Regions from separate parts of the Streptomyces sp. NPDC043867 genome, predicted to be linked through region 4. Evidence: riboswitches for the same ligand, from Rfam matches in the RefSeq annotation. Region 4 holds a riboswitch; each other region holds the start of a gene.
The links. Region 4 has a riboswitch for cyclic di-AMP ahead of AC069T_RS05145 (transglycosylase family protein). Riboswitches for the same ligand answer to the same signal wherever they lie in the genome.

Region 1 (8,077 bases), on a different contig from region 4:
CAAGAGCCGAGCGCTCGGAGCCGGAGGGTGCGTCCCATGCCCCATCCCCACGTCCTGCTGTCCGCCGCCGTCTCCCTGGACGGCTTCCTGGACGACACCGGGCCCGACCGGCTGCTGCTCTCGGGGCCGGCCGACTTCGACCGGGTCGACGAGGTGCGGGCGGCCAGCGACGCGATCCTGATCGGCGCCGGGACCATCCGTGCCGACAACCCCCGGCTGCTGGTGAACTCGGCCGAGCGGCGGGCGGCCCGGCTCGCGGCGGGGCGTCCTGAGTACCCGCTCAAGGTCACGGTCAGCGGGTCAGGCGACCTCGACCCGGCCGCGCAGTTCTGGCACACCGGCGGCGAGAAGGCCGTCTACACCACCGACAGGGGCGCCGCCCGGGCCGCCGCCGCCCTGCGCGGTCTCGGCGTCGGCATCGTCGCGACCGGACCCGAACTTCACTGGCGCGCCGTCCTGGAGCACCTGCACGACGTACGGGGCGTCCGGCGGCTCATGGTCGAGGGCGGCGGCCGGGTGCACACCCAGCTGCTGCGCCAGGGCCTCGCCGACGAACTGCAGTTGGCGCTTGCGCCGCTCCTCGTGGGCGAGCCGGACGCGCCGCGCATGTTCGGGCCCGGCCCCTACCCCGGCGGGCGGATGCGGCTGGTGGAGAGCCGGCCCGTCGGCGACGTCGTCCTCGCCCGGTATGTGCCCACCGCGCCCGGCACCGGACCGCTGGCCTCCGCCGCCGACCGGCGGTGGCTGGCGCTGGCCTGCGAACTGGCAGGGCAATGCCCGCCGTCGCGGACCGCGTTCAGTGTGGGCGCGGTCGTGGTGGCGGCGGACGGCACCGAGATCGCCCGTGGCCACTCCCGCGAGAGCGACCCGGTGGAGCATGCCGAGGAGGCCGCACTCGCCAAGGCCGGTCCCGCAGACCCGCGGCTCACCGGCGCCACCGTCTACAGCAGCCTGGAGCCCTGCGCCCGCCGCGCCTCCCGGCCGTCGCCGTGCGCGCGGCTGATCCTCGACGCCGGGGTGCGGCGCGTGGTCACCGCCTGGCGGGAGCCCGACACCTTCGTCGCCGGTGCCGACGGAAGCGGGGTCCTGCGGGCCGGGGGCGCCGACGTCGTCGTCCTCGCGGAGTACGAGGAGGCGGCCAAGGCACCCAACCGGCACCTCCCGCCGCCCGCCGGGCCCGACCGGACATGACCGGGCGGGCCGGCCGGGACGATCCGTGCCCGTCCCGGGAGACCCGGTCGCACGCCGGGAACCCGGCCGCCCAGGCCGTGCCCGAACCGGACGTCCCTGGTGAGGGGCGGTGCCGGGAGCACGTGTGTGCCGGGGCCCCCGCGCATGGCGTACACTGGTTTCAACGACGCGGGGTGGAGCAGCTCGGTAGCTCGCTGGGCTCATAACCCAGAGGTCGCAGGTTCAAATCCTGTCCCCGCTACTGAAGGCCCAGGGCCGGAACTCGGATCATCGAGTTCCGGCCCTGAGTCGTTTCCGCGCGCCGGGACACAAGCGCCGGCCGGTGTCATCCGGTCGGTCCACACCGGTCGCCGCCCGCCCCCGCCGCGGGAAGCCTGGACGTGTGGGGCAGCGAGGTGATGCACAGCGGCCGGGGGAGCCGGAGCCCGGCGGGACCGGGGCCCGGTACTTCTGCGGCGACCGGGCAAGCGGCCCCGTTCCCGAGGGGCGCGAGCGGGCCGGGGGGCGGCTGCCGGGGGATCCGGTGCCGGATCCCGGCCTGGGGAACGCCGCGCCGCCCACGTCCGCCGAGCCCGCCGCCCGGCGGATCTCGTCCGCGCGCCGCTTCCTGCGGGCCCTGCCCGCGCTGCTCATTGCGGCCGGGATCGTCTACGACCTCCTCACGCCGTCACAGTTCACCGCGGCCCCCTTCTTCACGGCCGCGCCCCTGGTCGCCGCTCCGCTCTTCTCGCTGCGCGGCACGGTCCTCACCGGTCTCGCCGCGCTCGCCGCCGTCCTCTCCGTCCACCTCGAACTCGGCATCCTGCTGCGCGTCGACGCGATCACCGAACTGGTCACCGTCGCCACCGTCACCGTCCTGGCCGTCCTCATCAACATCCTCGTCCGCCGCTCCGACGAACGGCTCGCCTCCGCGCGCGAGATCGCCGAGGCCGCACAGCGCGCCGTACTGCCGCGCCCGGAGGAGAGGATCGGCGGGCTCGAGGTGGCAGCGCGGTACGAGGCCGCGCAGGCCGACGCGTTCATCGGCGGTGACCTGTACGCGGTGCAGGACTCCCCGTACGGCGTGCGGCTGGTCGTCGGGGATGTGCGGGGCAAGGGCATGGGAGCGGTGACGGCGGTCGCCGTCGTCATCGGGGCCTTCCGGGAGGCGGCCGAGCACGAGTCGACGCTGGAGGCGGTCGCCCAGCGTCTGGAGCGGGCGCTGGCGCGGGAGGGGACACGGCGCGACGGGCTCGACGCCTTCGAGGGGTTCACCACGGCCGTCCTCGCGGAGGTCCCGCACGGGGACGGCGTCGTGCGCCTCCTGAACCGCGGCCATCCCCCGCCACTGCTGCTGCACGCGGACGGCACCCTGCGCACGCTGGAGGCGCCGGAGTCCGCGCTGCCGCTCGGGATGGGCGAGCTCGGCACATGGCCCGACCGCGCCACGGTGGTCGCGTTCCCGGGCGGCGCCACCCTGCTCCTCTACACGGACGGGCTGTCGGAGGCGCGCGACCCTCAGGGGCGGTTCTACGACCCGGCGGAGCGGCTCGCCGGGCGGGCCTTCCGCGACCCGGACGCGCTGCTCGCGACCCTCATCAAGGACGTGCACCGGCACACCGGGGACGGGACGACGGACGACCTGGCGCTGCTCGCCGTCCGGCGGTTGTGAGTTCCGGCGCGGTGTTCAGGGCCCGCCGTCACCCGAGGTGACCGGGCGGGATCACTGCGCATAACATCTGACGCTCCGTCAACTCTTTTGAGGTTTACGACTCACGGTCAACTCGCCGGTTTTCACCGTCCATGACCTGTAAGTCCGTGACGAAGACGTTAATGATCAGTCGGAACAGCTTGGAATAGGGGACCCGCGTCTATTAACGTTCGATAACGCAGCGCGGTCGTCCCAGCCGTCACAAGAGACGGCTCCGTGCGCACGCGCCGAATCCCGCAAGGGAACCGGGGAACCACCAATTTGGGGTGAATCGAGCGTCTATCGGGGTGCAGCGCACCCTGGTTGACGCGCGTAGGAGACCTTCCTGCTCCGAACCCGTCAGCTAACCCGGTAGGCGAGAAGGAAGGAAAGGAGCGCGCCCACGTGGCGTCCAACCGGCCTGCCCAGAACACCTCGTTCGCGCCGAGTGAGAAGCAGAGCGACACCTTCGGCTACGGCCACGGCAACGACGAGGGCCCCTGGGAGGAGTGGAATCCCACCGCGGATTCCGTCCGTCCCGTCCGTGGCCGGCACCGCGTCTCCAAGCAGCGCGGCGGAGGACTCGCCCGGAGCTCCACCGTCCTCGGCGTCGGCGTCATCGCCGCCGTCGGCGCGGGAGGCATGGCCACCGCGCAGAGCGGCAAGCCCCCGGTCTCCATCTCGATGCCCGACCTGTCGTCGGTCGCCGACTCGGCCAGGAACCTGATATCGGACGGCTCCGGCGCCGAGACGGCCACGGCCTCCGCCACCCCGCTCACCACCGCCGGACTCGCCGGCTCGGACACGGCCCAGGGCACCACCGGCGCGGGCGAGGCCCTGCGTGCCCGCATCATGCAGCAGGCCGAGTCGCAGCAGGACCAGGTCGACCTCAAGGCCGCCGAGGCCGCGCAGGCCGCCGCCGTGAAGAAGGCCGCCGAGGAAGCCGCCAAGTCGCAGGACGAGGCCGAGGCCAAGGCCGCCGCCGCCAAGAAGAAGGCGGAGCAGGAGGCCAAGGAGAAGGCGGAGGCGGAGCGCCTCGCCAAGCTCGCCAAGAGCTACACGCTGCCGACCTCCTCGTACACGCTGACCTCGCACTTCGGTGACGCCGGTGCCATGTGGTCCTCCGGCCACCACACCGGCCTCGACTTCGCGGCGCCCACCGGCACGCTGATCAAGGCCGTGCACAGCGGCACCGTCACCGAGGCCGGCTGGGCCGGTGCGTACGGCTACCGCACGGTCCTCACCCTCGACGACGGCACCGAGATCTGGCTCTGCCACCAGTCGTCCATCAGCGCCGGCGTGGGCCAGAAGGTCTCCACCGGTGAGGTCATCGGGCGGGTGGGCGCGACCGGCAACGTGACCGGCCCGCACCTGCACATGGAGGTCCACCCGGGCGGCAGCGCCAGCGGTATCGACCCGCTGGCCTGGCTGCAGAGCAAGGGCCTCAACCCGTAACCACGGCGGCCCTCCCGGCCGGGCCTGCGGAATACGTGCCTCGGTCAACGGTGTTGAAACGCACCATGACTGCACTCCGCAAGCTCGGCCCGTCCGACCTCGAGGTCTTCCCGCTCGCCCTCGGCGGCAACGTCTTCGGCTGGACCGCCGACGAGGACGCGTCCTTCGCCGTACTGGACGCGTACGCGGCAGCCGGCGGCAACTTCGTGGACACCGCCGACACCTACTCCTCGTGGGCACCCGGCAACGAGGGCGGCGAGTCGGAGACGGTCATCGGCAGGTGGTTCGCCGCGCGCGGCAACCGCTCCGAGATCGTCCTCGCCACCAAGGCCGGCGCGCATCCCGCGTACAAGGGACTGTCCCCGGACACCCTCAGGGCCGCGGCCGACGCGTCGCTGCGCCGCCTGGGGACGGACTACATCGACCTCTACTACACGCACTACGACGACCCCTCGGTCCCGGTCGAGGAGATCATCGGCACCCTCGACGAACTGGTGCGGGCCGGCAAGGTGCGCGCCGTCGCCGCCTCCAACATCTCGCCCGAGCGGCTCCAGGAGTCCCTGGAGTTCTCCGACCGCGAGGGCCTGGCCCGCTACGTCGCCCTCCAGCCGCACTACAACCTCGTCTCGCGCGACACCTACGAGGGCCCGCTCCAGGAGATCGCCTCCCGGTCCGGCCTCGCCACCGTCCCCTACTACGCCCTGGCCTCCGGTTTCCTGACCGGCAAGTACCGCACCGGTACGACGGTCGACTCCGCGCGGGCAGCGGGCGCCGGCAAGCACCTGGAGACCGAGCGCGGGCGTCGGGTGCTGGCCGCGCTGGACGAGATCGCCGAGTCCCGGGGCGTCCCGCACGCCACGGTCGCCCTGGCGTGGCTCGCCGACCGGCCGACGGTGGCCGCGCCGCTCGCCTCCGCGCGGACGGTCGAGCAGCTCCCGGCGCTCCTGGGCGTGGCCGACCTGACCCTCACGGACGCGGAGTCGGCCGAGCTGACGCGGGCGTCGGCGTAGGGCCGGTCGGCGGTCAGGAGCGGTAGGGGTTGTAGGCCGGATACGCGTCGTACGCGGGGTGGGGCGGGCGGTAAGCCGCAGCGGGGTCGTACGGCCGGGCGTGCGGTGCGTACACCGGCGGCCACGGGGGTGCGGCCGGCGGGGCGGCGGCGTGGGCCGCGTACGCGAGGGAGGGGCGGGCGACGTCCCTGCGCCGCCACAGCTCGTGCAGCAGCTCCCTCTCCCGTACGACGAAGTCGGGGCCGGCGTGGCCACGGCGCCCCCGGTGCCGCAGGAACGCGAGCGAGGTCGCGTAGGCCTCGTACTGGGCGACGGAGCGGGCGGCGGCCCGGCCGAAGTGGTGCTTGGCGTAGTCGCGGGCGAGGCGCCGCGCGCGCATGGAGCCGAGCACGAACGGCTCGGGCGCGGCCAGCCACCCGGTGACGGCATACGCGGGCAGTTCCGCGCGCACCGTGCGCAGCTCCCGCTGGCGGGTCCAGACGACCAGCCAGGTGAGCAGCCCGAACGCGGGGACCATGAACGCCGCGTACACCGCGAAGAAGCCGTACTCGCCGAAGGACGACGAGCCGTTCCACATGGCGTGCATGCCCATCGCCGTCAGCAGGCCGGACAGGGGCAGCAGTACGCGCCGCAGCGGCCGGCGGTCCGCGGAGAGCGCGGCGATACCGAACCCGATGCCGGTGAGGACGGTGAACAGCGGGTGCGCGAAGGGCGACATCACCACGCGCACGAAGAAGGTCGCCGCCGTCACGGACGCGAGTCCCCGGTCGCCGCTCAGCTGGTCGGTGCCGAAGGCGGTGCCGAGGTAGAGGATGTTCTCGGTGAACGCGAAGCCGGTGGCGGTGATCCCGGCGACGACGACTCCGTCGACGATCCCCGTGAAGTCCCGTCTGCGGAACAGGAAGACCAGCAGGACGGCCGCGCCCTTCGCGGACTCCTCCACCACGGGCGCTATGACCGTGGCGCCGAGCGTGTCGGCGCCGGACGGGTCGGCGGTCGCGGTCGCTATCCAGCGGGTCGCGAAGCTGTTGGCGACGATCGCGATCAGCGCCGCCGCGCACGCGCCCCAGGCGAAGGCGAAGACCAGGTTCCGCCGGGGGCCCGGCTCGACCCGGTCCAGCCAGCGGAACGCGGCGACGAGGAGCGGGACGGGCAGGACGGCGAGGCCGAGGCCGACCAGGAAGCCCTGGGTGCCGGTCTGCCGGCGGACGAGGGCCAGGATGACGAGCCCGGACAGCGCGAGCAGGGTGATCAGGGCGCCGTAACGCACCCATCTGTGCTGCCACCAGTGCGCGTGCCGCAGCCCGCCGTCGGCGGAGCCGCTGGGGTACGTCGGGTACGGAGGAAAGGTGGCCACGGCATCGACCCTAACGAGGGAGGTGCGCTGCCCGCGAGGGCGCCCGGCGGATGCCGTGCGGTGGGTCAGTCGCCGGCGGGCGGTCGGCCGGTGTGCTCCTCCGGCGGCCGGGTCCGGTGCGCGGCCTGTCCGGTTCGGTGTGCGGTCTGCCCGGTCCCGTGACCGGCCTGTCCGGTCCGGTGGCCGGGCGGGTGCTCCACCCGGCGGAACAGCAGGTCGTGCACCACATGGCCCTTGTCCAGCCCCTGGCCCTCGAAACGGGTCAGCGGCCGGAAGCCGGGACGGGGCGCGTAACCGCCGTCGGGCCGGGTGTTCTCGAAGTCCGGGTGCGCGGTCAGCACGTCCAGCATCTGCTCGGCGTACGGTTCCCAGTCGGTGGCGCAGTGGACGAGGGCGCCGGGCCGCAGGCGGGACGCGGCGAGGGTCAGGAACTCCGGCTGGATGATGCGGCGCTTGTGGTGCCGCTTCTTCGGCCACGGGTCCGGGAAGTACACGCGCAGCCCGTCCAGCGTGTCCGGCGACAGCATCTCGCGGAGCAGGATGATCGCGTCGCCGTTGCCCACGCGGATGTTGGTCAGGCCGTCGCGGTCGGCGAGGTTGAGCAGATTGCCCTGGCCCGGGGTGTGCACGTCGACGGCGAGGATGCCGGTGTCCGGGTCCGCGGCCGCCATCTGCGCGGTGGCCTCACCCATCCCGAAGCCGATCTCCAGGACGACGGGACGGCCGGGGCCGAACAGCTCCGCGAGGTCCAGGGGGCGTCCGTCGATGTCCAGTCCCCACTTGGGCCACAGCCGCCGCAGGGCGTCCTCCTGGCCAGCGGTCACCCGGCTGCGCCGGGGCTGGAAACTCCGGATCCGGCGCTCGAAGTGCGACCCGGCCGGGTCCGGCTTCGGTCCGTCGGGGAAGCGGGGCTCGCTCTTGGCACGGGCGGGACCCGGCGAACCGTTGGCGACGGAGGGCCGGGGCTCTCCGGTGAGGGCGGGCCGGGGCTCTTCGGAGGAGTTGAGGGAATCAGACACAGTGAGTCGATTTTACGGCGGTCACGGCCGGACACCTGCCGCGCGGGCTGCCGGGTCCCGGGTGTGGGCTCCCCACCGGGGCCCAGGTGGTCCGTGCCGGGCCCCGTGCCGGCTGCTGCGGAGCCCGGCGGGTCGGGCCCCGGCGAGCAGCGCAGCGAGGCGGTCAGGCCCCGGCGAGGGACTTCAGGGCCCGGCGGGCGATCTCCCGGCCGATCGGGAGGGACGCCGTGGCGGCGGGGGACGGCGCGTTCAGTACGTGCACGGTCCGGGGGCGCTCCTGGATCAGGAAGTCGTCCACGAGCGTCCCGTCCCGCAGGACGGCCTGCGCGCGGACCCCCGCCGCGGCCGGTATCAGGTCGTCCGGCGTGATCGCGGG
Region 2 (8,077 bases), on a different contig from region 4:
GTTCTGACGCGCACCATTGTGGACCGCTCCACTGACAACGCGGACCACTACCCGTCCCTAACCGCTCCCGCCGGGGCCGGCGGCCCCGCCCGCCGGCGGCCCGCACGGCCACTCCCGTCGGCTCGGCCGACCCTCCGCTCGCCGCCCGCACCGGCCACTCCGGTGGTCCGGCCCGACCCTCCGCTCGTCGCCCGCACGGCCGCTCCGGGTGGCCCGGCCGCCCCGCGGAGGACCGTCCGGCCTGCCCCCGCCGCGGCGCCGCGAGCGACCACCCACCGGGGCACCGCCCCGCGGTGACCGCCTCGCGCAGGCGTCCGGATCCCGCCGCGGAAGTCTCGCTGTGGGCGTACGAGGTGCGGGAACTTCGCCAGGCGTCTGCGCGCTTGCATACAGTGGCAGGACCGACAGGAATTCTGCAGTTTTCCGCGATCGAAGGGACGTACATGCCCATGGGTCACACGGCCACAGCTGAGGCAGGCTCCGGCGGCCTGACAGCGACCGAGCACCGCCTGGCCAACGGCCTGCGCGTGGTGCTCTCCGAGGACCATCTGACCCCGGTCGCGGCGGTGTGCCTCTGGTACGACGTCGGCTCGCGCCACGAGGTCAGCGGCCGGACCGGCCTCGCCCACCTCTTCGAGCACCTGATGTTCCAGGGGTCGGGCCAGGTGAAGGGCAACGGCCACTTCGAACTCGTACAGGGCGCCGGCGGCTCGCTGAACGGCACGACGAGCTTCGAGCGCACCAACTACTTCGAGACCATGCCCGCGCACCAGTTGGAGCTCGCTCTCTGGCTGGAGGCCGACCGCATGGGCTCGCTGCTCGCCGCGCTCGACGAAGAGTCCATGGAGAACCAGCGGGACGTCGTCAAGAACGAGCGCCGGCAGCGCTACGACAACGTGCCCTACGGCACCGCGTTCGAGAAGCTGACCGCCCTCGCCTACCCGGAGGGCCACCCTTACCACCACACCCCGATCGGGTCGATGGCGGACCTGGACGCGGCCACCCTGGAGGACGCCCGCGCGTTCTTCCGGACCTACTACGCGCCCAACAACGCCGTCCTGTCGGTCGTCGGGGACATCGACCCCGAGCAGACCCTCGGCTGGATCGAGAAGTACTTCGGCTCCATCGCCGGGCACGACGGGAAGCCCGCCCCGCGCGACGGCTCGCTGCCGGACATCATGGGCGAGCAGCTGCGCGAGGTCGTCGAGGAGGAGGTCCCGGCCCGCGCGCTGATGGCCGCCTACCGCCTCCCGGAGGACGGCACGCGCGCGTGCGACGCGGCCGACCTGGCACTCACCGTCCTCGGGGGCGGCGAGTCGTCCCGCCTCTACAACCGGCTCGTCCGCCGTGACCGCACCGCCGTCGCGGCCGGGTTCGGCCTGCTGCGGCTCGCCGGGGCGCCCTCCCTGGGCTGGTTCGACGTGAAGACGTCCGGTGACGTCGAGGTCCCGGTCATCGAGGCGGCCGTCGACGAGGAGCTCGCCCGGTTCGCCGAGGAGGGCCCCACCACCGAGGAGATGGAGCGCGCCCAGGCCCAGTTGGAGCGGGAGTGGCTGGACCGGCTGAGCACGGTCGCGGGCCGCGCCGACGAACTGTGCCGGTACGCCGTCCTGTTCGGCGACCCGCAGCTCGCCCTCACCGCGGTGGAGCGCGTGCTCGCCGTCACCCCCGAGGAGGTGCAGGAGGTCGCCAAGGCCCGGCTGCGCCCCGACAACCGCGCGGTGCTCGTGTACGAGCCGGTCGCCGCCGACGAGGCGGAGGCCCCAGCGGCCGCCGAAGCCACCGACGAGGACGAGGAGTCGGCCAAGTGACCGAGCTCGCGACGATGGAGTTCCACCCCCGGCCGCAGGCAGGCGAGGCCAGGCCGTGGGCGTTCCCGGCACCCGAGCGCGGCACGCTCGACAACGGCCTGACGGTCCTGCGCTGCCACCGCCCCGGCCAGCAGGTCGTCGCCGTGGAGGTGCTCGTCGACGCACCTCTGGAGGCCGAGCCCGCCGGTATCGACGGTGTCGCCACGATCATGGCCCGTGCCTTCTCCGAGGGAACCGACAAGCACTCCGCAGAGGAGTTCGCAGCCGAGCTCGAGCGCTGCGGCGCCACCCTCGACTCGCACGCCGACCACCCGGGCGTGCGCCTCTCGCTGGAGGTCCCGGTCTCCCGGCTCGAGAAGGGGCTCGGCCTGCTCGCCGACGCCCTGCGGGCACCGGCCTTCACGGACAGCGAGATCGAACGGCTGGTGCGCAACCGGCTCGACGAGATCCCGCACGAGACCGCCAACCCGGCCCGCCGCGCGGCCAAGGAGCTCTCCAAGGAGCTGTTCCCGGCCGGCTCGCGCATGTCGCGTCCGCGCCAGGGCACCGAGGCGACGGTCCAGAAGATCGACTCTGCGGCCGTGCGCGCCTTCTACGAGAAGCACGTGCGTCCCGCCACCGGCACCGCCGTGGTCGTCGGCGACCTCACCGACGTCGACCTCGACGCGCTGCTCGCCGACACACTCGGCGCCTGGACCGGCTCCTCGGCCGAGCCCCGTCCGGTGCCGCCGGTCACCGCCGACGACCGGGGCCGCGTGATCATCGTCGACCGCCCCGGCGCCGTACAGACGCAGTTGCTCATCGGCCGCGTCGGAGCCGACCGGCACGACCGGGTGTGGCCCGCCCAGGTGCTCGGCACGTACTGCCTCGGCGGCACCCTCACCTCGCGCCTGGACCGCGTCCTGCGCGAGGAGAAGGGCTACACCTACGGAGTGCGGGCGTTCGGCCAGGTGCTGCGCTCGGCTCCGGACGGCTCGGGTGCCGCGATGCTCGCCATCAGCGGATCCGTGGACACGCCCAACACCGGTCCGGCTCTCGACGACCTGTGGAAGGTGCTGCGCACGCTCGCCGCGGACGGTCTGACGGACCCCGAACGCGACGTGGCCGTGCAGAACCTGGTGGGCGTCGCACCGCTCAAGTTCGAGACGGCGGCGGCGGTCGCGAGCACGCTCGCCGACCAGGTCGAGCAGCACCTGCCGGACGACTACCAGGCGACGCTCTATCAGCAGCTCGCCGCCACAGGCACCGTGGAGGCCACCGCGGCCGTCGTGAACGCCTTCCCGGTCGACCGCCTGGTGACGGTCCTGGTGGGCGACGCCGCGCAGATCGAGGAGCCCGTCAAGGCCCTCGGCATCGGTGAAGTGAGCGTCGTACGGGCCGAGTAGAGCTCCGTGGACGCCGGGACCCTGGTGACTGATGAGTCACCGGGGTCCCCGCGTTTACCCGCCGTCCATTCGGGGTTCCGCGCGCGCTTACCCGGCTTCGTCCGCGTTATGTCCGTATTGCCGGGGCGTTGCCCTTCTGCCCTGTGGCGTGCACTACAAAAGCCGTGATCCGTTTGTCGATTGAAAGACGCCCCCCTTAGCGTCATTCCGACTGTTCGTCAGGCAGTGCGCCGCGTCCGCGGCACCGGACAGTCATCGCCGAGTCCCCGTACGGCGCGAGCCAGGGGAGCCGGGGACCCATCGCAGTCCCTGGGGTGAATCGGGCGTCCTTCCCCAAGGAGGCCCGTAGGAGACCTTCCTGCTCCGAACCCGTCAGCTAACCCGGTAGGCGAGAGGGAAGGAAAGGACCAGCCCCTTCATGGCGTTCACCCGTGCCACCGGGAAGCACCGTCGTCCCAGCCGGATCACGCGTACCACCAAGAGTGCGGCAAGCGTGGCGGCTCTCACCACCACCGGTGTCATCGGAACCCTGGCCGCCCCGGCGTTCGCCGCGGACGCAGCCTCCGTCCAGCAGACCGGGCTGACCCAGGCCGTCACCATCGGCGACACGGTCGCCGAACAGGTCGACGCGCAGGCCGCCGCCCAGCAGCACGCCGCCGACGAGGCCGCGGCGCTGAAGAAGGCCGAGGAGGCCGCGAAGCGGCGGGTCATGGCCGAAGCCAAGAAGGAGCGCGAGGTCAGGGCCCGTGCCGCCCGCGCCGCCGAGCGCAAGCTTCTCAACACCTTCGTCGCGCCGGTCGCCGGCTCCTACGTCTCCACCGGCTACAAGACCGGCGGCAGCCTCTGGTCCTCCGGCAGCCACACCGGCGTCGACTTCCACGCCGCGTCGGGGACCGTCGTCCAGGCCGTCGGAGCCGGCACCGTCGTCACGACCGGCTGGGCCGGCGCCTACGGCAACCAGGTCGTGATCAAGATGCACGACGGGACGTACACCATGTACGGCCACCTGTCGTCCGTCAACGTCTCCGAGGGGCAGACCGTCACCCCGGGCCAGCCGATAGCCCTCTCCGGGTCGACCGGCAACTCCACCGGGCCCCATCTCCACTTCGAGGCCCGTACGACGGCCGAGTACGGCTCGGACATCGACCCCGTCTCCTACCTCCGCTCGCACGGCGTCAGCCTCTGACACCCCGCGACTTCCGAAGGCCCCGGCTCGACGAGCCGGGGCCTTCGGCGTTTCGGACGCGCGTCCGTCCAAAAAATGCATATGGATTCCGGTCCGCCATCGGAAATTCCGGCCCGCTGCAATAGAGTCGCTGAACAAGCGTCAATCGACGGCGTTTCGCGAGGATTAAGGCGGAGGTCCGCTCATGCGCATTCCGGCGCACTCGGTATGCACGGCGATCCGTGACGACATCGTCGCGGGTGTCTACGAGCGCGGCAGCCGGCTCACCGAGGAACTGCTCGCCCGCCGCTACGGCGTCTCGCGCGTCCCCGTGCGCGAGGCGCTGCGCACGCTGGAGGCCGAGGGGTTCGTCGTCATCCGCCGGCATGCGGGCGCGTGCGTCGCGGAGCCCACCGAACAGGAGGCGACGGACCTCCTGGAGATGCGGATGCTGCTGGAGCCCCTGGGCGCGGCGCGGGCCGCCCAGCGCCGCACCGAGGCCCACCTCAAGGTTCTGCGGGGCCTGGTCAGGCTCGGGCAGGAGCGGGCCAGGAGAGGCCACAGCGAGGATCTGCGGTCCCTGGGGGGCTGGTTCCACGAGACGCTCGCCCAGGCGTCCGGGAGCCCCACGCTGACCTCGACGCTCGCCCAGCTGCGGCACAAGATCGCCTGGATGTACGCGGTGGAGGCGCCGGCCGACGCCGCGGAGGCCTGGGCGGAGCACGGCGGCATCGTGGACGCCGTCGCGCGCGGGGACGGTGAGCGGGCGCGCGCGATCACCGCGCTGCACGCCGAGCGCGCCGCCTCCGCGCACCGCTTCCGCTCCGCGCGGAGCGCCCGACTCGCGGACCGCGTGAGGACTTCGCAACCTCCCGTAAACATTTCGGGCCCGCGGCATTAACAAAAGCGCCGTATACAAAGAGGGATATTGGGCAGGTGACTGTTTCCGCTGCCCTCTTTTCGCGCGCCGGGAATTCCCGTCGCGCCTTTTCGGGTGCCCGTCGCATTGTCCCGACGGCGCGCTGATATCGACCAGCCGCCGGCCGGAGACGAGCGACGGGATCCGGAAAGGCGCGAGAACGGCGAAGCCGCGTCGACCGGCCGGGCCGACGCGGCTTCGCCGCACGAGAGGGTGTCCGAGGGGTCAGACGGTCTCGGGAAGCTCGTCGAGGCCCTCGGAGACCAGCTTGGCCAGGCGGTCGAGGGCCGCGTCCGCGCCCTCCGCGTCGGAGGCGAGGACGATCTCCTCGCCGCCCTGGGCGCCGAGGCCGAGGACCGCGAGCATCGACGCGGCGTTGACGGGGTTGCCGTCCGCCTTGGCGATCGTCACGGGGACGCCGGAGGCCGTGGCCGCCCGGACGAAGATGGAGGCGGGGCGGGCGTGGAGGCCCTCGGCCCAGCCGACGTTGACGCGGCGCTCAGCCATGTGATGCTGCCCTTCCGGTGTTCCAGGGTTGTCTAGACCAGTGTCCCATACGGTGAAGCGTGCCCGGGCGGACCGCGGGCCGCACCCCGGCGGGAGCCTCCAGGACGGGCCCCGAAGGAGTCACCCGGCACGCCCCCCGGAGGTGGTGGCGGACCCCCAAGCCTGCCCCGCGACGTCGTCGGACGCGAGCCGTACGCTGGGGCCCATGCAGACCTCGTCGGACCGGCACGAGTACCCCGCCCACTGGGAAGCCGACGTGGTGCTGCGCGACGGCGGCACGGCGCGCATCCGCCCCATCACCGTCGACGACGCCGAGCGCCTGGTCAGCTTCTACGAGCAGGTCTCGGACGAGTCGAAGTACTACCGCTTCTTCGCGCCCTACCCGCGGCTGTCCGCCAAGGACGTCCGCCGCTTCACGCACCACGACTTCGTGGACCGGGTGGGACTCGCGGCCACGATCGGCGGCGAGTTCATCGCCACCGTACGGTACGACCGCATCACCCCCGACGGCCTGCCCGCCTCCTCCCACCCCGCGCCCGGCGCGGCAGAGGGCCCACCCGTCTCCGACGAGGCCGAGGTGGCCTTCCTCGTGCAGGACGCCCACCAGGGGCGCGGTGTCGCCTCGGCCCTGCTGGAGCACATCGCGGCGGTGGCCCGGGAGCGCGGCATCCGCCGCTTCGCCGCCGAGGTGCTGCCGGCCAACAGCAAGATGATCAAGGTGTTCACGGACGCGGGCTACCGGCAGAAGCGCAGCTTCGAGGACGGGGTCGTCCGGCTCGAGTTCGGACTGGAGCCGACGGACCGCTCGCGTGCCGTCCAGTGGGCGCGGGAGCAGCGGGCCGAGGCGCGGTCCGTGCAGCGGCTGCTCGCGCCCGGCTCGGTGGCCGTGATCGGCGCGGGCCGCTCGCCCGGCGGAGTGGGCCGCAGCGTCCTCGACAACCTCCGCGAGGCCGGGTTCACCGGTCGCCTGTACGCGGTGAACAGGGCGTTCGAGGAGAAGGAGCTGGAGGGCGTCCCGGCCCACCGCTCCATCCGGGAGATCACCGAGCCCGTCGACCTCGCGGTCGTCGCCGTCCCCGCGGAGCACGTGCCCGACACCGTCGCGGAGTGCGGGGAGCACGGCGTGCAGGGACTCGTCGTGGTCTCCGCCGGATACGCCGAGAGCGGCCCCGAGGGACGCGAGCGCCAGCGCGAGCTGGTCCGCCAGGCCCGCACGTACGGCATGCGGATCATCGGGCCCAACGCCTTCGGGGTCATCAACACCTCGCCCGGGGTGCGGCTCAACGCCTCGCTCGCCCCGGAGATGCCCCGCGCCGGGCGGATCGGCCTGTTCGCCCAGTCCGGCGCCATCGGCATCGCGCTGCTGTCCCGGCTGCACCGGCGCGGCGGCGGCGTCACGGGCGTGACCGGCGTGTCGACCTTCGTCTCGTCCGGCAACCGCGCGGACGTCTCCGGCAACGACGTGCTCCAGTACTGGTACGACGACCCGTACACCGACGTCGCCCTGATGTACCTCGAATCCATCGGCAACCCGCGCAAGTTCACCCGGCTCGCCCGGCGGACCGCGGCGGCCAAGCCCCTGGTCGTCGTCCAGGGCGCACGGCACGGCGGAGCCGCCCCCCAGGGCCACGCCGTCCGGGCCACCCGGCTGCCGCACGCGACCGTCTCCGCGCTGCTGCGGCAGGCCGGTGTCATCCGCGTGGACACCATCACCGAGCTCGTCGACGCGGGTCTCCTGCTCGCCCGCCAGCCGCTCCCGCCCGGGCCCCGGGTGGCGATCCTCGGCAACTCGGAGTCGCTCGGGCTCCTCACGTACGACGCGTGCCTCGCCCAGGGACTGCGGCCGCTGCCTCCGCTGGACCTGACGACGGCGGCCTCGGCGGACGACTTCCACGACGCGCTGGCCCACGCGCTGGCCGACGACGCGTGCGACGCGGTGGTGGTGACCGCCATCCCGGCGGTGGGGGAGACGCCCGCGGCTGACGAGGCCCTCGCCGGGGCGCTGCGCTCCGCCGCCGCGGCGGCCCCCGCCAAGCCGGTGCTCGTCGTCCACGTCGAGCTGGGCGGGCTCGCCGAGGCGCTGTCCGCCGCCGCGAGCACCGCCCCCCAGCCGGCCGCCGCCGGTTCCCGGCCCCCCGCCGTCCCCGCCGCGTCCGAGCGGAGCGAGTCCCCTCGCCGGGCCGGGGCCACCGCTACGGCCACCGACGATCCCGCCGCGAGCCCCCGGCTCATCCCGGCCTACCCCGCCGCCGAGCGCGCTGTCCGGGCCCTGGCCGAAGCCGTGAAGTAC
Region 3 (7,800 bases), on a different contig from region 4:
TGTGCGGGCGTCAGCCGACGGAGACGCCGTGCGCGCGCAGGTACGCGATGGGGTCCACGTCCGAGCCGTAGTCCGGGGTGGTGCGGATCTCGAAGTGCAGGTGCGGTCCGGTGACGTTGCCCGTCGCGCCGGACAGGCCTATCTGCTGGCCGCCGGTCACGGTCTGCCCGGCCGAGACCGACAGCGAGGACAGGTGGGCGTACTGGGAGTACTGGCCGTCGGCGTGCCGGATGACGACCTGGTTGCCGTACGCGCCGCCCCAGCCGGCCGAGACGACGGTGCCGGGCCCGACGGCCTTGAGGGAGGTGCCGGTCGGGACCACGAAGTCGACACCGGTGTGGTAGCCGCTGGACCACATGCTGCCCGCAGTCTTGTAGGCGGTGCCGACGATGGCGCCCGCGACCGGCAGGGTGTAGCCGGAGCTGCTGGTGGCCGCGGCCGGAGCGGCCTTCGTCTTCGTCGTCTGGGTGGTCTTGCCGGACGACGGGGCGGCGGGGGACGCGGCCTTGCCGCCGAGCGTCAGCTTCAGACCCGGGTGGATCAGTGCCGGGTCGCCCCCGATGACCGCGCGGTTGTCCTGGTAGAGCTTCTTCCAGCCGCCGCTGACGTGCTGCGTGTCGGCGATCTTCGCGAGGGAGTCGCCGGCCTTCACCGCGTAGGTCTTCGTCTCGGCCTTCTGGGCGGCGGCCGGCGCGGCGGCGGCGGCCTTCTCCGGAGCGGCGGAGACGGCGGCCGCGGGAGTCGCGGCGTGGGCGCCCGCGGCTCCCATCAGCGGCAGGGCGAGTGCGGCGCCGCCGGTGCCGACGACGGCGATCGAGCGGGTGAGGCGCAGGGACTTGGGACGGCGGTGCTTACCCTTCGCGGGCATGGTGCATTCCTCTCCGGCGCCTGCGAGGTGAGCTGTCGGGTGCGAGCTGGAGATGCCCGGCCGCGTTGCGCGCGGCTCAACCCCTAGCCTGTCCGGAGACCGGAACAGGCGTCATACCTGTGGGTCCCCCGCTCCTGCCGTGGACGGGTGAGTGTGCGGGATTCCGGGCGGCGGCAGGATTGGGCGTCCGTCCGGAGTGAGGGTGAACGTAGGCGACGTGAGAGGGCGTCGACAAGCTTGTGGGTTTTCTGTGCACACCCATTTCTTGATCCATGTCCGGATTGCCGGTCACTGTCCGTCGACGAGTGATCTTTCCGGGTCTGCAATCGCCCGGTAATCCCGAAGACTTGAGAAACCGGGTTCACGACGCATTGTCACCGGTATGACGCTGCTCACGCGCCACCCCGCCAGGAGGCCCTGATTGCGCACCAGTTGGGACCCATACCCACAAATGGGACAGAAGGTCCAGACAGTTCATTGAAGGATATCTGCCGCATGGCGTCCGGCCTTCGGGGTCCGGCGTCAGGCGTCCGGCGTCAGGCGTCAGGCAGGACACACGGACGGCGACGGCGGACCGCTCGTGGAGACGCGGCCCGCCGAGGGCTCGGACGGCCGGCCGCACCGAGGCGGCCACGGTGGGGAGCGTGCTCCCCGGGGCTCACCGCAGCAGACGCAGCACCAGCCGGGGGCTCTTGCGCACCAGAGCGGCCGCGGCCAGGCCGATCACCGCTCCGGCCGCGACGTCGGACGGATAGTGGGCGCCGGTGTGCACCCGCTCGGTGGCCACCATCGCGGCCGGAACCGCACACACGGCGCCCGCCAGGGGCCACACCGCCGCCACCGCGGCCGTGAACCCCACGCCCGCGGCGGTGTGCCCGGAGGGGAACGAGGAGGAGTCGGGCCGCTCGTGCACGTCCTCGTGCGAGATCCATTCCTTCGGCGGCCGCTCCCGCTCGCACACCTGCTTGAGCACGGCGTTGGACACCAGCTCCGCCACAGCCATGCTCGCCAGTCCCGCGGCCGCGGCCCGACGGCCTTTCCAGCCGGCCAGGGACATGACGGCGGCGGCACCCCACCACAGCTTGGTGTGCTGGGCGGCGTCCTCCACCGCCGGCAGCACGCGCCGCGCGCAGTCCGACTGCCACGCGGCGACCCGCCGCGTCAGCCGATGATCCTTTTCACGAAGGTCCGCCCATGCGTTCATGGGCTGCGACTTCCCGCAAGGGACGAGTCGTAACGGGCATCAGCCCGGCGCCCGCGTGGCAGCTCGGACCCGAGCGTCCGAACGGGGCAGCGTGCGTGCCGCCCCGTCCGACAGGCCGATCGTTCTCACCGGTCCTGACGAGCGGGTACGGTGCCGTCCCCCGCAGACTGGGCCGTCACCTGCGCGGGGAGCGCCGGCAGCGGACTGGTGCAGGAGGCGCAGCGGCGGGCCTCCGTGGGCACGGGGCTGAGGCATTCGGGGCACTCGCGCTTGGGTGCCTGCACGTCGTGGCTCGGCGCGAAACGCTGGTGCAGCTTGTTCACGGGCAGCACCACGAGGAAGTACAGGGCGGTCGCGACGAGCAGGAAGCTGATGGCGGCGTTGATGAACGCCCCGTACGGGAATTCGGTCCCGCCCACCGTGAAGGTCTTGCGGCTGAGGTCACCAGTGGTCCCCGACGCCAGACCGACCAGCGGGGTCAGGAAGGCCCGGACGAAGCCGTTCACCACGGCGGTGAACGCCGCACCGATGACGATGCCGACCGCCAGGTCGACCACATTGCCGCGCAGGATGAATCCGCGGAAGCCCTTCACCTGTCACTCCTCCATCTGCCTGGGTCACCATCCGCCGGCGCGGGCGGTCCCCGCACGGCCCGGCGCCCTACGAGCGACGTCTTACCGGCTTCGGCCCCGGGCAACCTTCGGTCACGTCGTCGCGGTACTCCGCCCGGGATACGCCGCCTGTGGACAACTCATTGCCCCAGGAACCCATGTCGTATCGTCAGGAGCGCATCCGGTCGGTGAGCTACGCCGAGGCAGCGCCGACGGACGAGTGGGAGGAGCCCCCGTGACGCAGCAGATCCCGTCGACCGAGCCAGAGCTGGCCGGAGTGCGCAACTTCCGTGACGTGGGCGGCCTGCCCACCACGGACGGTCGGCGAGTGCGGTACGGGCGGTTGTTCCGCAGCGGCCACCTCGCGCACGCGACCGGGGAGGACGCCGAGTTCCTCGCCTCGCTCGGCCTGCACACGATCTTCGACTTCCGTAACGCCGCGGACCAGAGGCTGGAGGGCCCGGACATCGAGCTGCCGGGCGTGCGGAACGTGAATCTGCCGCTGAGCGACCCGGCGGACGGCGCCGAGTTCTGGAAGATGGTCCGCGACGGCGACCTGGAGCAGCTGCGCGCGATCCTCGCCGACGGCAAGGCGGCGGACCGGATGATCGGCTCCTACCGCATGATCATCAAGGAGCGCACCGCCGAGCACTCACGCGTGCTGCACGCGCTGGCGGAGGACAGTGTGCCCGCCCTGATGCACTGCGCGGCGGGCAAGGACCGCGCCGGCCTGTCGATAGCCGTGACCCTCCTCGCCGTCGGTGTCGAGCGCGACGCGATCCTCGCCGACTACCTGGAGTCGAACGCCGCGCACCGCCGGTACAAGGTCCACCGCAGCAGCTCCGCGGCCTCCGCCTACTCCCCCGAGGTCATGGAGCTGCTCAGCCCGCTCTTCGACGCCCGCGCCGAGTATCTGACGGCCGCCTTCGAGACGATCGAGGCGACCTGGGGCGGGACCGATACCTACCTGGAGCAGGGGCTGCGGGTCACCCCGGAACTGCGGGAGCGGCTGCGCGACCGGCTCCTCGAGTGACGAGATCCCGGCCCGGGGTCCTGACGGCCGGTCTCCCGCGGGGCCGGCCGAGCGGGACGCCCCCCTTCGGCTACTGGTTCCGTGCACCCAGTGTGAACAGCAGATAGACGAAGGCCGCGAACAGGTGGCCCACGGCCACGTAGACGATGAGCCGCACCCACAGCGCGCGCGGGAACTTCTCCTCCATGGACCGCCGGGACCCGGGCTCCGTGGGTTCGGTCATGACGTCTCTCCTGGTGTCGGGTGGCCGGTCACCGGGCCGAGGCACAGCGCCGTGGTGGGGCTCTGCAGCAGTGTGTGGACGAAGAGCAGCTCGGCCCCGGCGCGGTCGGCGGCGGCCAGGCGGTGCGGGGTGAGCGAGTCGAAGTGCGCGCTGTCCCCGGGCGCCAGGACGTGCGCGGTGTCCCCGAGGCGCAGGCGCAGCCCGCCCTTGAGGACGTACAGCCACTCCTCGCCGGGGTGGACGCGCACGATGTCGCCCTGCGCCCCGTAGGGCACGTGCACGCGCAGTGCCTGCATGCCGCGGCCGGGGGCGCCCGCCTGCCAGTAGGTCCAGCCGCCCGCCGTGCTGGGCTCCAGGTCGGCGGCGCGCATGACGGCGTCCCGGTCGGCGACGCTCTCGCCGAGCAGCTCCGAAACCGTCGTACCGTAGACGCGGGCGAGCGCGAGCAGCATCGGCAGCGAGGGCTGGCGCTGCCCGGTCTCCAGCCTCGAGAGATGGGCGGGCGAGAGCCCGGCGGCGCGCGACGCCGCCTCCAGGGTGAGGGAGGCGCGGCGGCGCAGTGCGCGCAGCTGCGGGGCGACGGCGGGCAGCTCGTCCCCCGGTCCGGGAGGGTGCGTACCCTCGGCAGGGCTCATACCGTCCATTGAGCCGCAGCGCTTGCCTCCGCGGCAAGTTTGTTGCCCCGGAGGCAAAAGAAGGGGCGTCAGCGGTTCGCGACCGCCTGCTTGACCAGGGTCTTCCCGAAGTCCCACATCAGTCCGCCCCCGCTGTGCGCGTCGTCCATGACGGCGGTGAAGGCCTCCACGAACCGGTCCACGTCGCGCTGCCCGATGATCAGCGGCGGAATCAGCTTGATCACCTCCAGGTGATCGCCGGAGACCTGGGTCAGGATGCGGTGCCGTTGCAGCAGCGGCACGACCACCATCTGCGCGAACAGTCCCTTCCGCGCGGCCTGGAGCATCGTCCACCGGCTGCGCAGTTTGAGCGACCGGGGCCGGCCGAACTCGATGCCGATCATCAGGCCGCGGCCGCGTACGTCACTGAGCAGCTCGTACCTGTCGACGAGCGCCGTGAGCCGGGACTTCAACTGCTCGCCCGTCGCCCGGGCGTTGGCGACCACCTGCTCGTTCTCCAGCACGGAGAGCACGGCGAGCCCGGCCGCCATGGCCTGGGCGTTGGATCCGAAGCTCGCCGAGTGCACCAGAACGCGGTCCATCGACGAGTAGACCTTCTTGAAGATCCAGTCCCTGCCGAGCGTCGCGCCGACCGGCACGTAGCCGCCGGACAGCGACTTCGCCACACAGACCAGGTCCGGCTCCACGCCCTCCTCGTGCTGGTAGGCGTAGAAGTCGCCGGTACGTCCGAGCCCGGTCTGCACCTCGTCGGCGATGAGCAGCGCCTTGTGCCCGCGCAGCAGCTCCTGGGCCGCGCGCAGATAGCCGGGCGGGGCCTCGAGCACGCCCTTGCCCTGAATGGGTTCGACGATCAGTGCGGCGACGTCGCCCTTCTTCAACTCCCGCGCCAGGGCGTCCAGGTCACCGAGCGGGACGGCCGTGTCGGGCAGGAGCGGCGCGAAGCCGTCGCGGAAGCCGCTCTCGCCGTTCACGGACAGCGAGCCGGTGGTCAGCCCGTGGAAGGCGTGCGCGCAGAAGAGGACGCGCGGCTTTCCCGTCGTGTACCGGGCGAACTTGAGGGCGGTCTCGACGGCCTCCGTGCCGCTGTTGCCGAAGAACACCCGGTCCAGGTGCGGGCTGTGGGTGAGCAGCTTCTCCGCGAGCAGTCCGGGCAGGGGCTGGCAGTCGAAACGGGTGAGGTCGGCGAGTGAGGCGTCGAGGACGTCGTGCAGCGCCTTGCGGACGACGGGGTGGTGGCGGCCGAGGCCCATCACGCCGAATCCGGCGAGCATGTCCAGGTAGTCGTTGCCGTCGGCGTCCCAGAAGTGCGCGCCCTCGGCCCGCTCGTAGACCTTGTCGAAGCCGATGGTGTGCAGCATGCGCGGGAGCTGGTGGTTGAGGTGCTTGGTGTGCAGCTCGTAGCGCTCGCCGCCGCGCTCGGCCAGGAGCTCGGCGAGATCGAACTCCCGGGCGCCGGAGAGCGGCTCCCTGGAAGGGGACTCCTCGGAACGGGATCTCCCGGAACCCGACTCCCCCGTGTCGGAAGCAGCGGAACGGGACTCCCGGAAAGGAGAGTTGACGGAAGCGGAGTCCCCGGAGGGGGAAGGGGCGGAAGGGGAGTCCCCGGGCAGGGGCCTCCCGGTGACGGGCTCCTCCGAGGGAGCCGTCCCTGAGGGGATGGTCATTCCTGTTTCTCCTTGGCGAACTGGTCCTTCGCCGCCAGGCCGGCGCTGATCCGTCCGGCGATCTCGACGGGCGTGAGGCCGATGTCCGCGAGCACCTCACCGCGCTTGGCGTGCGCGAGGAACTGCTCCGGAATGCCGAACCTCCTGACGGGTAAGTCGACTTCGGCGTCACCGAGGGCGAGGGCGACGGCGCCGCCGACCCCGGACGCCCTGCTGTTGTCCTCCACGACGGCGACGAGACGGTGCCGGGCGGCGAGGCCCGGCAGCGCGGGATCGACCGGCTTGACCCAGCGCGGGTCGACGACGGTGCAGCCGGTCCCCCGGGCCTCCAGCAGCTCCGCGGCCCGGAGGCACACCGGCGCCATCACGCCGACGGCGACCAGAAGCACCTCGGGCCGCTCGGCGCGGTGCAGGACGTCCATGCCGCCGGCCCGGCCGACCGCGGGGACGGCCGGCCCGACCGACTCCTTGGGGAAGCGGACCAGCGTCGGGGCGTCGTCGACGGCGACCGCCTCGCGCAACTGGGCCCGCAGTTGGCCGGCGTCGCGCGGCGCGGCGATCCTCAGCCCCGGCACGACCTGGAGGATGGACATGTCCCACATGCCGTTGTGGGAGGCGCCGTCCACACCGGTGACGCCCGCCCGGTCCAGCACGAAGGTCACCCCGCACCGGTGCAGCGCGACGTCCATCAGCAACTGGTCGAACGCCCGGTTGAGGAAGGTCGCGTAGACGGCGACCACGGGATGCAGGCCGCCCGTGGCCAGCCCGGCCGCGGACACCGCGGCGTGCTGCTCGGCGATCCCGACGTCCCAGACCCGGTCGGGGAACCGTTCGGCGAACTCCCCGAGCCCCACCGGGTGCAGCATGGCCGCCGTGATCGCCACGACGTCCTCGCGCTCCTCCCCGATGCGGACGATCTCGTCACCGAACACCGAGGTCCAGGAGGGCCCGTTGACGGGCGCCAGGGACTCGCAGGTGAGCGGGTCCATCACACCGACCGTGTGGAAACGGTCCTCCTCGTGCGCGAGAGCGGGTTCGAAACCGCGGCCCTTCTCGGTGAGGCAGTGGACGAGAACCGGCCCGTGAAAGCCCTTGGCGCGCCGCAGCGCCGACTCGACGGCCGCCGTGTCGTGCCCGTCGATCGGCCCGACGTACTTGAGCCCCAGGTCCTCGAACATGCCCTGCGGCGCGAACGCGTCCTTGAACCCCTTCTTCGCGCCGTGCAGCGACTCGTAGAGGGTGTTCCCGACGACGGGCGTCCGCAGCAGTACGCCCTTCCCCCAGGCCAGCGCCTTCTCGTACCCGTCGGTCGTCCGCAGGGTCGCGAGGTGGTTGGCCAGGCCGCCGATGGTCGGGGCGTACGAGCGCTCGTTGTCGTTGACGACGATGATCAGCGGGCGGTCCTTGGCGGCGGCGATGTTGTTCAGCGCCTCCCACGCCATGCCGCCGGTCAGCGCGCCGTCCCCGATGACCGCGACGACGTGGCCGTCACCGCCCCGCACCTCGCGTGCCTTGGCGAGACCGTCCGCCCAGCCCAGCACGGCCGACGCGTGGCTGTTCTC
Region 4 (6,741 bases):
GGGCGCCGGCGGCGATGACGTCGACGCGGCCGGGGTGCATCGAGGGGATCGCCGCGCGTTCCGCGTGCGTCGAGGACAGCAGCCGCCCGGTGATCTCGCGGACGGTGGCGTGCGGGATCCGGGAGTGGTGGATCGCCGTGGAGTCGTACTCCGGGAGGTCCTGCGCGATCGCCGAGACCGTGGTGACCGAGCCCGCCAGGCCGACCAGGGTGCGGGCCTCGCCCAGCGGGACGGTCCGCTCGGCGAGGTCCAGCGCGGCCTCGATGTCCGCCCGGATCGCCGCGATCTGAGCGGGCGTCGGCGGGTCGGTGACGGCGCCGTCGCGCACGAGGTGCCGCTCGGTCATCCGTACGCAGCCGACGTCCACCGAGCGGGCGGCACGGACCCGGTCCTCGCCGACCACCAGCTCCGTGGAGCCGCCGCCGATGTCGACCACCAGGTACGGCTTCGCCAGGTCGTCCCGCCCCGTCAGCTCCCTGGTCGCGCCGGTGAAGGAGAACTCCGCCTCCTGGTCGCCCGTGATGACCTCCGGCTCGACCCCGAGGATGTCCAGGACCCCGCGGACGAACTCGTCGCGGTTCTCGGCGTCGCGGGAGGCGGACGTCGCCACGAAGCGCAGGCGTTCCGCGCCGTGTTCCTTGATGACGGCCGCGTACTCGCGGCAGGCCGCGAACGTGCGCTCCAGCGCCTCGGGAGCGAGCCGTCCCGTCCGGTCGACGCCCTGGCCGAGGCGGACGATGGTCATCCGGCGGTCCAGGTCGACGAGTTCACCCGTCGCCGGGTCCGCGTCCGCCACGAGCAGACGGATCGAGTTGGTACCGCAGTCGATGGCGGCGACCCTGGTCATGCGTGCGGTCTCCTGTCGTGAGGACACTTCGGAACAAGCCCGGGCCCGGAGGTTTCCAGCCCGTCCGGCGTTCGAGGACGAGGCCGTCCAGGCCGAAGCGGGGGGGAGGTCCAGCCCGTCCGGCGCTTGAGGACGAGGCCGTCCAGGCCGAAGCGGGGGTCCGGGGGCGGCAGCCCCCGGGAACGGCGCCCCCGGGGACGACGGTCAGCCCTGGGGGAGGTCGGCCTCGCCCGCGGGGACCACGCACGCGCCCTTGCGCCACCACTCGGGCAGCATGGCGATCGCCTCGTCGCCGAGGGGGTTCACGCCGGGCCCCGCGGCCAGGGAGTGCGCCACGAGCACGTGGAGGCACTTCACCCGGTCCGGCATGCCGCCCGCGCTCGGGAACCCCTCCAGGACGTCGATGGCGTCCCGGCGGGCGATGTAGTCCTCGTGGGCGGCCCGGTAGGCCGCGGCCAGCTCGGGGTCCGTGGCCAGACGGTCCGTCATCTCCTTCATGACGCCGTTCGCCTCGAGCGTCCCGATCGCGGAGGCCGCCCGCGGACACGTCAGGTAGTACGTCGTCGGGAACGGCGTGCCGTCGGGGAGGCGGGGCGCCGTCTCCACCACGTCGGGCTGACCGCAGGGACAGCGGTGCGCGATCGCGCGCAGCCCGCGCGGCGGACGGCCGAGCTGCTGCCTGAAGGCCTCGACGTCGGCGTCGGTCGGCTCGGTGCGCGGGGTGGGCGGCGGGGGCGTTTCCATGCCGTGTGTTCTGTCTTTCTGGTCAGTTACTGGGCGGAGCGGTCGGACTTGTCCACGCCGTCCCAGACGTTGGCGTACCAGGGGCGGCCAGCCGCTCCCTGGTCGGTGCGGGACTTCTTCACCGCGTCCGGGTCGATCACGATGTAGCCCGTCTCGCCCGGCATCACGTAGTGCAGCCGTTGGCGGATCTGCTGCTCGGCGTACGCGTCGTCCTGCCAGCGGGCCTTGAGGTCGCGCAGCTGCTCGACCCGCTGCCGGGCCTGCTCCTGCTCCCGCTCCAGCTCGGCGACCTCGGCGCGCTGGGACACGTACTGCCTCATCGGGTACGCGAGGGCCACGATCAGTGAGCACAGGACCAGCGCGAGCAGCGCCGCACGGCCCGTCAGGCGGGAGCGGCGGGCCTGCCGTTTGGTCTGGGAGCGGTAGACCCGGGCCGCCGTCTGCTCACCGAGCAGGCGCAGCCTGGTCGTGGTGGAGAACCGGTCCCGGTCCTTCACGGCCATGAATCCCGCCTCCCCGGCACAAGCCCGTCACGTGCGTACGTCCCCGCACACGGTACGGGACCGAGTACGGGGACGTACGTACGACGCTTCCTGCGGGTCAGCCCTTGAAGCGGGGGAACGCCGAGCGGCCGGCGTACACCGCGGCGTCGTCGAGGATCTCCTCGATGCGCAGCAGCTGGTTGTACTTGGCGACGCGGTCCGAGCGGGCCGGGGCGCCGGTCTTGATCTGGCCGCAGTTCACCGCGACGGCGAGGTCGGCGATGGTGACGTCCTCGGTCTCGCCGGAGCGGTGGGACATCATGCACTTGAAGCCGTTGCGCTGGGCCAGCTCGACGGCGTCCAGCGTCTCGGTCAGCGAGCCGATCTGGTTGACCTTGACGAGCAGGGCGTTGGCGGAGCCCTCCTCGATGCCGCGGGCCAGGCGCTCCGGGTTGGTGACGAAGAGGTCGTCGCCGACGATCTGGACCTTGTCGCCCAGCTTGTCGGTGATGACCTTCCAGCCGGCCCAGTCGTCCTCGTACAGCGGGTCCTCGATGGAGACCAGCGGGTACGCGGAGACGAGCTCCTCGTAGTACTCGGTCATCTCGGCGGCCGAGCGGGACTTGCCCTCGAACTCGTACGTGCCGTCCTTGTAGAACTCGGACGCGGCGACGTCGAGCGCGAGCGCGATCTGCTCACCGGGGACGTAACCGGCCTGCTTGATGGCCTCGATGATGAGGTCGAGCGCGGCGCGGTTGGACTCCAGGTTCGGGGCGAAGCCGCCCTCGTCGCCGAGGCCGGTGGACAGGCCCTTGGTCTTCAGCACCTTCTTGAGGGTGTGGTAGACCTCGGCGCCCCAGCGCAGCGCCTCGGAGAAGGACTCCGCGCCGATCGGCGCGATCATGAACTCCTGGATGTCGACGTTCGAGTCGGCGTGCGAGCCGCCGTTCAGGATGTTCATCATCGGGACGGGCAGCAGGTGCGCGTTCGGGCCGCCCAGGTAGCGGAACAGCGGCAGGTCGCTGGCCTCGGAGGCGGCGTGCGCGACGGCCAGGGAGACGCCGAGGATGGCGTTGGCGCCCAGCGAGCCCTTGTTGTCGGTGGCGTCCAGGTCGAACATCGCCTGGTCGATCAGGCGCTGCTCGGTGGCGTCGTAGCCGACGAGCTCCGGGCCGATCTGCTCGATGACCGCGAGGACGGCCTTCTCGACGCCCTTGCCGTGGTAGCGGTTGGGGTCACCGTCGCGCAGCTCGATGGCCTCGAAGGCACCGGTGGAGGCGCCGGACGGGACGGCGGCACGACCCGTGCTGCCGTCGTCGAGGCCGACCTCGACCTCGACGGTGGGGTTCCCTCGCGAGTCGAGGATTTCCCGGGCTACGACGACGTCGATGGACGGCACGAGCATCTCCTTCATGGGATGTGACGCGGGTACGCGGAGCCCCTCGGCCCCAACTGCACGGAGCCGCGGTCGGCTCCGCGACATGAGCCTAACCGGCTCCGGGGGATCGGCCAGCCGGTCGACCACCCCATGGACAGAACCGAGAGTAAATTGTTTCCGAACGGAACAAAAACCTGCCCCGTACAGGTGACCGCTGCGGAAGCGGTCCACGGCGCGTCCATGAAAAAACCCCGCTCCGGCGCGTACGGGGGAACACGCACCGGAGCGGGGAGCCCGTGGGGGCGGGGGCGGCCCGCACGGGGACTCCATGGTGGAGTCCCCGGATGAGGGAGGGCCGTGGTTCAGCTGTGAGCCCGTGGCCGGCCGGTGTCAGCTGAGGTGGAGCTGCTGGCCCGGGAAGATGAAGTCGGCATCGTCGATGATGTCCTTGTTCAGCTTGAACAGCTTCTGCCAGCCGCCCTTGACCTTCTTGTCCGCGGCGATCGAGCTGAGGGTGTCACCCTTGACGACCTTGTACTCGCCGTCACCCTTCTCGACCTTCCTGCCGGTCGGGGTCTCGACGGTCTTCTTGGCCGTCTCCCGCTCCGAGGAGCGCGAGGCACGCTGGTCCTGCGCCTGCGGGGCCTGCTGCTGCGGCTGGGCCGGCTGGGCCGTGCTCTGCGAGCCGGAGCCGGAGTTGGAGCCGGTGCCGGTCGACGAGCCGCCGGTCGAGGCGCCGGACAGGCCGGTGCCGCAGGTCGGCCAGGCACCCTTGCCCTGCGCGGCGAGCACCTTCTCGCCGACGGCGATCTGCTGGGACTTGGAGGCCTTGTCGGCGGTGGAGGCGTAGGCCGAGCCGCCGTAGGCGGACCAGGTGGAGGCGGAGAACTGCAGGCCGCCGTAGTAACCGTTGCCGGTGTTGATCGACCAGTTGCCGCCGGACTCGCACTGGGCGACGGCGTCCCACTCGGAGGTGGTGGCGGCGGAGGCGCTGCCGGCCGCCATCAGCGGAGCGGCGATGGCGACACCGGTGACACCGGCGAGCGCGGCGACACGGGTGGCCTTGGACGGGCGGCGGTGCTTGCCCTTGTTGTTGAGCAGCATGAAGTGATCCCCTCACCGACGCCTGCGAGGTGAGCTGTCGGGTTCGGGCGGGTGAGTGCCCGGTCGTCCGCCTCTGGCGTCCGACTCCACCCCAAGCCGTTCCCGGGTGTCTCTCGACTCCCGGGCCCGGCGCTTACCTTGGGTCCCCCGCTCCTGCCTACGGCGCTTGCGCGACGACTGTTCCCGGCCGGCCACTGGCAGGATTCGGCGTTGCGACCGTCGGGGCCCGCTGTAGCGAGCGATCACGACCGTAGACACGCGGCCGCCGGAATTTCAAAGATGATCAGGGTTTCTGAGACCCATGTCTCACTCTGTCAAACCGGACATTGCGGTGCGAAATATGACGCGAACTGGCGCTGTTTTGTACCTGATTCGCCATCTGACGCCCGCTTAGTCTCCTGCGACCTCAAGGCTCTGACCGGGGAGGATGACGTCCGGGTCGGCGCCGACCGTCTTCTCGTTCTCCGTGTAGAGCTCGTTCCATCCGCCCTGCACGGCAAGGGAGTCGGCGATGCTCGTGAGACTGTCGCCGAGGCGGACGGTGTACGAGCCCTCCGCGGCGTCGCGGGGAGCGGCGGAGCCGCGCGAGGCGTGACGGCCGGAGGAGGTCTCTTCGCCTCCGGCGGACGCGTCGGCGTCCGTACCGGCGTCGGCACTGGCGCCGCGGTGCCGACCGGTGCCGGTGCCCTCGCTCCCGGTCGCGGCGGTGGCGTCCGAAGAGTCCGCGGTCCGACCCGACTTGTCCGAGTCGTCAGCCTTTGCCTTCCCGGTGTCCTTGCCGCCGTCCTTGCTGCCGGTCTCCGGGGAGGCGGTGGCATCCTCCTTGGCCTTCGACGGCGTCCCGGACTTCGCCGCCTTGCCGGACGCGGCCGGCGAGGGCTTGGCGGTGGAGCCGCCGGTCGACAAGCCGCCCGAAACGGGCGAGTCGCTCGACGGGGACGAATCGGGTGAGGGGGAGGCCGACGATGCGGAGGAGTCCTCGGCGACGCCGGTGTCGACCTCGACGGACGCCGAGTTCTTGCTGAGGCCCGACAGCGGTCCGCAGGTGGGCCAGGCGGCCAGGCCCTGCCCGTCGAGAACCTTCTCGGCGACGGCTATCTGCTGCGAGCGGCTGGCCTCGTCGGGGCTCGGCGCGTACGCGAGGCCGCCGTACTTCTCCCAGTTCTCCTGGGTCATCTGCAGGCCGCCGTAGTAGCCGTTGGCGTTGTCGGCACTCCACGAACCGCCGCTCTCGCACTCCGCGACCCGGTCCCAGGTGGTGCCGTCCGCGGCACTCGCACCGGTGGCACCGAGCAACGGGATCGCGATGGCCGATCCGGTGACTCCTGCCGCGACGATGAGCGCCGGAGCCTGGCGGGGGCGACGGTGACGACCGTTCCCGGAGAGCATGCGGTGGCCTTTCGAAGACAGCGATGACAGGCGCGACGGAAGATCCATCGCGTTGATGCGTGAACGTATCGGCAGTCGAACACTTGTCACAAGTCGATGCAGCGCAGATCACGTGAAGATCACAGTATTGACGGTGCGTCATGTTTGACGGGTCCGCGCCCGCGTACCACCGGGCGTGAACTCCACCGGTGTGCGCCTGTTGCGAGCGCAATGCGCCCCTCCGTCGCGGGCCCGCCGAGGGTCCGCCGGCATTGCCTACCGCGAAGGGGTGAACTCCACCGGGAGGGTCCGCAGTCCGCGCATGATGAGACCGCCGCGCCAGCGCAGGTCCGCCGGATCGCCCGCGAGGCGCAGGTCCGGCAGGCGGGTGAGGAGCGTCGCGAGGGCGGTCTGTCCCTCCAGCCGGGCGAGGGGCGCGCCGAGGCAGTAGTGGATGCCGTGCCCGTATCCGAGGTGCTGGTTGTCGCGCCGGGAGAGGTCCAGCGTGTCCGGCTGCCCGAAGCGCTCGGGGTCGCGGTCGGCCGCCGCGAGCACGACCAGGACGGGGTCGCCCGCGGCGATGTCCTGACCGCCGATCCGGACGGCCTCGGTCGCGAACCGCCAGGTGGCGAGCTCCACGGGCCCGTCGAACCGGAGGAGTTCCTCGACACCGGTCTCCAGCAGCGCGGTCTCCTTCGCGGCGAGGGAGGTCTGCAGCCGCTGCCGCTGCTCGGGGTGGGTGAGGAGGGCGTAGGTCCCGTTGCCGATGAGATTCACGGTCGTCTCGAAGCCGGCGAAGAGCAGGATGAAGGCCATCG

Region 1: another riboswitch for cyclic di-AMP. It lies ahead of AC069T_RS34595 (M23 family metallopeptidase); the one in region 4 lies ahead of AC069T_RS05145 (transglycosylase family protein).
Region 2: another riboswitch for cyclic di-AMP. It lies ahead of AC069T_RS13735 (M23 family metallopeptidase); the one in region 4 lies ahead of AC069T_RS05145 (transglycosylase family protein).
Region 3: another riboswitch for cyclic di-AMP. It lies ahead of AC069T_RS18465 (M23 family metallopeptidase); the one in region 4 lies ahead of AC069T_RS05145 (transglycosylase family protein).

Annotation. Positions count from the first base shown of each region.
Region 1 covers NZ_JBWKDS010000053.1:18,391-26,467, reverse strand. The annotation lists gene AC069T_RS34610 (dihydrofolate reductase family protein) at 37-1,191, shown strand; tRNA gene AC069T_RS34605 (tRNA-Met) at 1,359-1,432, shown strand; gene AC069T_RS34600 (PP2C family protein-serine/threonine phosphatase) at 1,715-2,842, shown strand; cyclic di-AMP (ydaO/yuaA leader) riboswitch at 3,097-3,254, shown strand; gene AC069T_RS34595 (M23 family metallopeptidase) at 3,266-4,315, shown strand; gene AC069T_RS34590 (aldo/keto reductase) at 4,381-5,325, shown strand; gene AC069T_RS34585 (PrsW family intramembrane metalloprotease) at 5,339-6,682, opposite strand; gene trmB (tRNA (guanosine(46)-N7)-methyltransferase TrmB) at 6,748-7,701, opposite strand; gene lhgO (L-2-hydroxyglutarate oxidase) at 7,865-8,077, opposite strand, start outside.
Region 2 covers NZ_JBWKDS010000011.1:100,637-108,713, reverse strand. The annotation lists gene AC069T_RS13745 (M16 family metallopeptidase) at 444-1,811, shown strand; gene AC069T_RS13740 (M16 family metallopeptidase) at 1,808-3,196, shown strand; cyclic di-AMP (ydaO/yuaA leader) riboswitch at 3,443-3,602, shown strand; gene AC069T_RS13735 (M23 family metallopeptidase) at 3,615-4,382, shown strand; gene AC069T_RS13730 (GntR family transcriptional regulator) at 4,567-5,262, shown strand; gene AC069T_RS13725 (HPr family phosphocarrier protein) at 5,506-5,787, opposite strand; gene AC069T_RS13720 (bifunctional acetate--CoA ligase family protein/GNAT family N-acetyltransferase) at 5,993-8,077, shown strand, end outside.
Region 3 covers NZ_JBWKDS010000017.1:1,057-8,856, reverse strand. The annotation lists gene AC069T_RS18465 (M23 family metallopeptidase) at 11-868, opposite strand; cyclic di-AMP (ydaO/yuaA leader) riboswitch at 871-1,028, opposite strand; gene AC069T_RS18460 (phosphatase PAP2 family protein) at 1,527-2,072, opposite strand; gene mscL (large conductance mechanosensitive channel protein MscL) at 2,198-2,665, opposite strand; gene AC069T_RS18450 (tyrosine-protein phosphatase) at 2,919-3,716, shown strand; gene AC069T_RS18445 (DUF6126 family protein) at 3,787-3,903, opposite strand; gene AC069T_RS18440 (helix-turn-helix domain-containing protein) at 3,936-4,574, opposite strand; gene AC069T_RS18435 (aspartate aminotransferase family protein) at 4,643-6,238, opposite strand; gene dxs (1-deoxy-D-xylulose-5-phosphate synthase) at 6,235-7,800, opposite strand, start outside.
Region 4 covers NZ_JBWKDS010000004.1:13,017-19,757, forward strand. The annotation lists gene AC069T_RS05125 (Ppx/GppA phosphatase family protein) at 1-847, opposite strand, end outside; gene AC069T_RS05130 (DUF501 domain-containing protein) at 1,052-1,591, opposite strand; gene AC069T_RS05135 (FtsB family cell division protein) at 1,618-2,094, opposite strand; gene eno (phosphopyruvate hydratase) at 2,192-3,478, opposite strand; gene AC069T_RS05145 (transglycosylase family protein) at 3,842-4,555, opposite strand; cyclic di-AMP (ydaO/yuaA leader) riboswitch at 4,560-4,730, opposite strand; gene AC069T_RS05150 (LysM peptidoglycan-binding domain-containing protein) at 4,946-5,944, opposite strand; gene AC069T_RS05155 (cytochrome P450 family protein) at 6,200-6,741, opposite strand, start outside.